DNA from 2 places in the Ciceribacter azotifigens genome. Region 2 is predicted to be linked to the other one. Evidence: riboswitches for the same ligand, from Rfam matches in the RefSeq annotation. Region 2 holds a riboswitch; the other holds the start of a gene.
The links. A riboswitch is a leader RNA that binds a small molecule or an ion and turns the genes downstream of it on or off. The one in region 2 is predicted to bind cobalamin.
Positions count from the first base shown of each region.

Region 1: linked by a shared signal. The riboswitch ahead of cobU (bifunctional adenosylcobinamide kinase/adenosylcobinamide-phosphate guanylyltransferase) and the one ahead of ACM6UT_RS00130 (CbtB domain-containing protein) in region 2 are both predicted to bind cobalamin.

Region 1 is NZ_JBLQTA010000004.1:121,705-125,101, forward strand. Features, by position in the region: gene cobN (cobaltochelatase subunit CobN) at 1-36, opposite strand, end outside; gene cobW (cobalamin biosynthesis protein CobW) at 311-1,393, opposite strand; gene cobU (bifunctional adenosylcobinamide kinase/adenosylcobinamide-phosphate guanylyltransferase) at 1,397-1,921, opposite strand; cobalamin riboswitch at 2,091-2,459, opposite strand; gene ACM6UT_RS07940 (hypothetical protein) at 2,525-2,992, opposite strand; gene ACM6UT_RS07945 (ATP12 family chaperone protein) at 3,056-3,397, opposite strand, start outside.
Region 2 is NZ_JBLQTA010000001.1:18,470-21,866, forward strand. Features, by position in the region: gene ACM6UT_RS00120 (hypothetical protein) at 1-267, opposite strand, end outside; gene ACM6UT_RS00125 (CbtA family protein) at 275-1,021, opposite strand; gene ACM6UT_RS00130 (CbtB domain-containing protein) at 1,034-1,219, opposite strand; cobalamin riboswitch at 1,347-1,561, opposite strand; gene ACM6UT_RS00135 (hypothetical protein) at 1,578-1,802, opposite strand; gene ACM6UT_RS00140 (DUF1127 domain-containing protein) at 2,259-2,495, shown strand; gene ACM6UT_RS00145 (c-type cytochrome) at 2,584-3,397, opposite strand, start outside.

The DNA.
Region 1 (3,397 bases), on a different contig from region 2:
GCTGATCGAGCCTTTCTGGGCTAGGAGAAGATGCATGGCTGCTTCGCTTCTCCAAGAGTTCGCGTCGAGGCGTATCGCGTTGACAACATCCCCCTCTGGCCTGCCGGCCATCTCCCCCACAAGGGGGGAGATCGGAAGCCGACAAGTCGCGCCTGCTGCCAGACCCTTCTGAGCCATGCTCCGAACGACCGCCCGTCTTCACTGCTGACGGAACGACCGAGCGTCTCCGCATTCCGGTCTCCCCTCTTGTGGGGGAGATGGCCGGCAGGCCAGAGGGGGGTAACGCTTCGCACCATGGTTAAACCGTTTTTCAACCCGCCGCCTTCTCCACCGCCTCGACCACTGCCGCGAAATCCCATTCGTGCAGACCGATGAGGACGAGGTGGGTCTCCCGCTTCTCGCCGGCGGCCCAGGGTCGGTCGAAATAGGTGTCGATCCGCGAGCCGACCGCCTGGACGACGAGCCGCATCGGCTTGCCGGGCACGTCGACGAAGCCCTTGAGGCGCAGGATGTCGTGTGCCTCGATGATGGCCCTCAGCCGTTCGACGAAAGCGGCCGGATCGGCGATCGCCGGAAGCCGCAGCGCAAAACTCTCGAACTCGTCGTGGTCGTGGTGATGCAGGTGGTCGTGTCCCTCGCCGGAGGCGTGCGCTGCCTCGTGCTCCAGCTCGTGATGCGACTTGCGGTTTTCGATATCGGCCTCCGAACCGGCACCGAGGCCGAGAAGCACGATCGCCGGAACTTCACCGTTCCTCGCCTCGATCAGCGTCGGCTTTCGGTTGATCCGACCGGCCACCTCGGAGCGGACCGCGGCAATCCCCTCACCGTCCAGAAGGTCCGTCTTGTTGAGAACGATCAGGTCGGCGCAGGTGAGCTGGTCCTCGAAGAGCTCCTCGAGCGGGCTGTCGTGGTCGAGCGAGGCATCCTGCTCGCGCATCGCGTCGACCCGATCGTGGTCGTCGGCAAAGCGGCCGGCCGCCACCGCGGCACTGTCGACCACAGTCACGACGCCGTCGACGGTCACGCGGGTGCGGATGTCCGGCCAGTTGAAGGCGGCGACCAGCGGCTGCGGCAGGGCGAGGCCGGAGGTCTCGATGACGATGTGATCCGGCCGCTCGTCGCGTTCCAGCAGACGCTGCATGGTCGGCACGAAATCGTCGGCCACTGTGCAGCAGATGCAGCCATTGGTGAGTTCGATGATGTCGTCCTCGGTGCAATTGTCGGCACCGCAGCCCTTCAGCACCTCGCCGTCGACCCCGAGGTCGCCGAATTCGTTGATGATGAGCGCGATCTTCTTGCCGTTGGCGTTCATCAGCATGTTGCGGATGATCGTTGTCTTTCCGGCGCCGAGAAAGCCGGTGATGACGGTTGCCGGGATCTTCTGCTGCAGCATGGTTCAACCCTTCATTTTCAGCGGCAGTCCCGCCGCGACGAAATAGACTTCGGTCGCGACCGCCGCGACCATCTGATGGAGCCGTCCTGCATGGTCGCGGAATTCGCGCGCCATGCGGTTTTCCGGCACGATGCCGAGCCCGACCTCGTTCGAGACGAGGATGAGCCGCGCCTGAAGCGTCGGCAGGACCGAGACGAGGCGCGCGCTTTCAGCGGCGACATCGCGTTCGTCCAGCATCAGGTTCGTGACCCAGAGCGTCAGGCAGTCGACGAGCACGACGCGACCCGGCGCATCAATGCGCCGGAGAACGCCGACGAGGTCGACCGGCTCCTCATGGGTCGTCCAGAGCCCGCCGCGACCTTCGCGATGCAATGCAATGCGTTCGCGCATCTCGTCGTCGAAGGCGCGTCCGGTAGCGACATAATGGCGTTCGAGCCCGCTCGCCTCGGCAAGCGTCTCCGCATGCCGTGACTTGCCCGAACGGGCACCGCCGAGCACGAAGACGCAGTGGCCGTCAGCCGCGCTCAAGGGCGGACCTCAGCGGCAGAGCGCCGGAAAGACGGACATAGGAAGAGGCCGGGCGCGCGGCCCGCCAGAAAGAATGTGGAAATGCGGGATCGCACGATCCCGCCGTCACAAGATGTCGCCACGACAACCTCCGTGCTGGCAACGGGGACTTTTCCCCAGGATGGGCTTTCAAAGCCCGGCACGGGTGGCAGGTCTCCTGGCTCGCGGTTGAGGCGCCTAGCGCCAGCGGGTCTCTCTCACCTTCCCGGAGCTTCGAGGCGACACGAAGGGCGGACGATTCGTAGAAATAGAGGCGTCCCGGCCCCGGCTGTTCGTGTCGCCACTCCAGTGGCTTTTCCGGTTTCGCCGAAGAACCCGCCGTCCACCTCTTGCGGACCCGTCGCGGATATTCCGGCTCGCCGGATGAAGGACCCTCACCGCTCTACAGTCGCGGGGTCGGCTGCGATTGGCAGGCCCGGCTTGGGTCCCCACCGTCGCATTCCCTTTTGCGTTCCGCCCCGCAATCGACGGCGCGGAAACCATCCGAATGAGAAACTGCTTAGGCGCAAGCGGCAGTGAAGTCAATTCGAAGGGAATCGGCCGTGCAGACCGTGGCGATCATCCTCACCGTCGGCCCGACGGCATGGTCAGTGCGAAGAGCGAGCGAATGCGCGCGGCAATCACTTCGGCGAGCGCCTCCGCCTCGAAATCCGGATTTTCCGTTCCGCTCATCACCGGGAAGGTTGCGGTGGCGACGGGCGAACCGTCTATGACCGAAACGGCCGTTACGGTGACCGTCGCCTCGCTGCGGCGGTTGAGCGGAGAAATGTCCGGCCTGTAGGAGCCGATCCGCACGGAAAGTACCACCGGCGGCGCCTCCGGCCGCGGCACGGTCGCAGCGATCGCCGCGGCAATGCGGCTGTCGGTACTGACGATTACCACCTTCGGCACCCGGATATCGGCAAGCACTGTCAGGTCGCGGACGTCATAGACCTTGGGCGACGTGAAAAGCCCCGCCCCGGCGATGCTGCACGACGACAGCAGCGCGGAAAGGAGAAGGGCGATGGCGGCATGGCAGAACCGCAGAAACATGACAGGCTGATCCGACCCCGATTCGCTTCGGAGAAGCCTGTCATCATTATGGTTAGCGCTGCGTTAAGCGGTAGCCCGCACGGCCCGGAACAGCCGCGCCGCGGCGTCCATCTCTTCGAAGCGCTTGGCCCGGCGGGCCTGCGCCTCCTCGTCCACGCCCCAATGCTCCTCCGTCCAGTCCTCATCGAGATGGGCGAGTGCCCAGACCTCGGGAACGGAAAGGAAGCCTTCGGCGAAGGCGAGCGTCAGGATCGCCGAACCGGTCAGCGTGGTCACCACGTGCAGCGCGGCGAGTTCGAACGGCGTCCGGTAGGCGCTGAGCGCCGAAGCGAAGGCATCGATCGCCGCCTGTGGCTGCGCCTGATGCACAATGCCGGCGGCGAGAACGAAGCGGGCACCGTGGGC
Region 2 (3,397 bases):
CCGCAGTGCGCGGCGAATCTCGCGGCTGTTCAGGTTGAAGGCGTTGCCGGGAACGGGGCCACGCCCCGCCTTCTCGTCCGCGGCCGCCTCGAAGGCAGCGCGATGGCGTATAAACCATCTCATGCAGTCCTGCGCGGTCGGCGAGGCATTCCTCGTCAGGGCGCGAAAGGCGAGCCGGTGGACGAAGCAGCGGCTGCCGGAGGCGGGATGCGAAAAGACCAGCGCATCGAGATCGATGCGCCAGTCGTAGTCGAAGATGCCGGCCATGGCGGCCTCAGGCCTCCAGCCGCTGGCGGAGATAGCCCGACAGGCTGCCGAGCAGCGCCCAGAAGACGAGGCTCGTCAGGGTGGCGACGACCACGAAGCGGCGCGACAGCGCCTCCGGCGCGAGTGCCGCCTCGCCTTCCGGCGCGAGCGGAGCGCCGACGACATGCGGCAGCGCGATCAGCACCAGTGCCGCGGCCGCCGCCCAGGGCGTGCGCTTGAAGTAGAGGAGCGCTATGCCGGCCGCGGTCGCGATCGCAGTCGCGATCCACCAGACCTGCCGCTCGCCGAGCGGGGCAGCCGGCGTGCCCGGCAGCTCCGGATGGAGTCCGAGCGTAGGCGCGAGCATGACGGCGGCAAAGCCGCAAAGCCCCCAGGCAAGCCCGGTCCGCCAGCCCGCCGGCTGGCGCGTCGCCTGCATGAGCCCGTTCAGCACCAGCGCGAAGCCCGTCGCGGTGAGCACGTTGGCGATGAGCGTTGCGAAATGCCGCTCGAAACCGTCGGCCGGTGCCCAGGCATCCGCCGCGTGTTCATGCTCGTGGGACGCCGGGGAAGCCGCGGTTTCCGCGCCTGCCGCCGCGCCATGGTCATGGCCGTCATGCCCGCCAGGGTCGGAGGGCGCCGGTGCGGGGGTCTCGTAGACTTCGGCGGCGAAGATCAGCGGCTCGGTGCCGACATACTGCACGATGCTGATGACCGCGCCGACGATCAGCCCGACCAGCGCCGAGACGAAGACCAGCGATCGGAAGAGGTGCATCACGGCCGCCCGTCAGTGGCAGGGGAAGGCGTTCGCGTGCCGCGCGTCGTGGGCGGCATTGTGAACCACGTCCAGCTGCGAGAAGCCGACGAAACCGACGATGAAGAGGCCGAATAGAACGCTCATCATCGAGGGCAGCAGCGCGCCGGCCTTGAGGCCGGAAGTGGAAAGGGTGGAAGCGGCAGTGTTTGCGGTCATGTTTGTCCCTCCGAGGAGCATGAAAACTCGTCACCCTGGACGGAGGCGAAGGACAGGACCGGTCTGACGGCGCGTCTCCCGACAGGAGCAAGCGCATCGACGGCTGCCCGGAACAACCCCGTCCGGCAGGCGGTTCAGTGCGATGGCAGGTCTCCTGGCTCGCGGGTCATCACGTCCGGACGGCCTTCCCGGATATCTCCAGTGGCCTTGGCGCCGGACGTTCTCCGCTCACAGTTGCGGGGGCAGCCACGAATCGGGTCCCTCTGGGGTCTCCCCTATCGTATTCCCTATTATTCCCCGAGGCAGCGCGGCCTCCAAGGAACCATCTTGCCGAATATCAACTCTCCGGCAGCCGCCGTCAATGGCGCACCGGTGGTTTTTCCGACCAGTTCTGGAGCGTCGTCTTGATGAGAATGAGGGCGGCCCGCTCAGCCTCGTCGCGCTCGGCGGGATCGACGATCACCTTCAGCCGCACCTGGAGAGCGCCGACCGTTTCCATGACCCAGCGATGCAGCATGGGATCGGGATAGCGGTCGAGCAATCGGCCAAGCGCCTGCTCCATCCGTCGCCTCTCCAGGCTCATTCCCCGCCCCCTTTGCGTGTTCCGAATCTCGGGAGACTAGCGGCGGCGGGCTTGCGTGGCGCTGGAGCCTCGACGCCGCCATGTTGCGCATCGGCAACAGAATTGTCGCAAAATCTGCAATTCGCGATTGCAGGCTTGATGATCGGCAAATCTCGTGTACGTTACCAGCATCCGCAATTCACAACACAGGAGGCGTGACATGACACTCAATACCACATCCGCGCGCCTCTTCGGCGGAACGGCTTCTACGACGGCTGCCATGTATGTGCCGATGCTGCGCCGAACTTTCGTCTGCGGCTTCTAAAGCCCGGATTTCCGCCGCCCAGGCACCCCCAAACTCATCTTGAAGTGACCGGTTGATACGGCTCGCACCTCTGTGCGTATCCGCGTCTGCGCCGGTCATCCATCGCAACTTCGAAAGGACCTGGCCGCATGGGCGCGCCGGGACGGAAGATCATGCACAAAGAACACGCATTGGTTGTTGATGCCCTGCCCGTCGTCGCCGACGAACTCTGCCGGAAATTCGGTTTCTGGAGGAGCACGCTGGCGCTCGTCGCGGCGGCCCACCGGCGCCGGAGGATCGAGGGACAGCTCTCGCATTTTTCGAATCGCCTGCGCCGTGACGTCGGCCTTCCGGAGGCCTACGATCCCCGAGGCGAGGCGACGTTCACGCTCTGGGACATCCGGCTGTGACGACGGCACCGGGCGGTGCCGCAGGGCCTTTATGCCGGCCGCGGAATGATCGGGCGACCGGTCATTCCGCAGCTGCCCGCCGCCCATCCTATTCCACCGCAGGAACGGCCTTCAGATAGGCGGCGATCGCCGCGCGGTCCTCGGCCGGCAGCTCGGCCATGTTCTTCTGCACCTCGACCATCGCACCGCCGACGCTGTCGAAAGCCGGGGTGAAACCGGTTTCGAGATAGGTGGCGATATCCTCCTCGGTCCATGAGCCCATGGTCTTCGAGCCGGGGGTGATGTTCGGGATCGTACCCTTGCCCTCCGGGTTCGGGCCGCCGGCGAGCCACAGCCCGGCCTTGAAGCCGCCGAAACCGTCACGCGGGGTGTGGCATTCGCCGCAATGGCCCGGCCCTTCGACGAGGTATTGGCCGCGCTTCGCCGCATCGGAGGCACCGGCGAGTTCGACGCGCGGGCCGGCCGAGAAATAGAGGAACTTCCAGCCGCCGAGCAGCAGGCGCTGGTCGAAGGGGAAGGAGAGCGCGTGTTCCGGCGCCGTCTTGTCGCTCGCCGGCAGCGTCTTCAGGAAGCCGAAAAGGTCGTTGACGTCCTTCGGCGCCATCCGCGCGTAGGAACCGTAGGGAAAGGCCGGATAGAGATGTTTGCCATCAGGGCCGACGCCGCGGGTCATCGCATTGCCGAATTCGGCGAGCGTCCAGCCGCCGATCCCGGCCTTGGCATCGCTCGAAATGTTCGGCGCGTAGAAGGTGCCGAAGGGGCTTTGAAGCGGCGCTCCGCCGGAAAGAACGAGGCGCTCGTCTCCGGTTGCGCCCTTCGCCGCATGGCAGCTCGTGCAGCCGCCGGCAAAGAAGACGCGTCGGCCGTTTTCGAGGTCCGGCGTGCCGAGATCCGCCCAGACG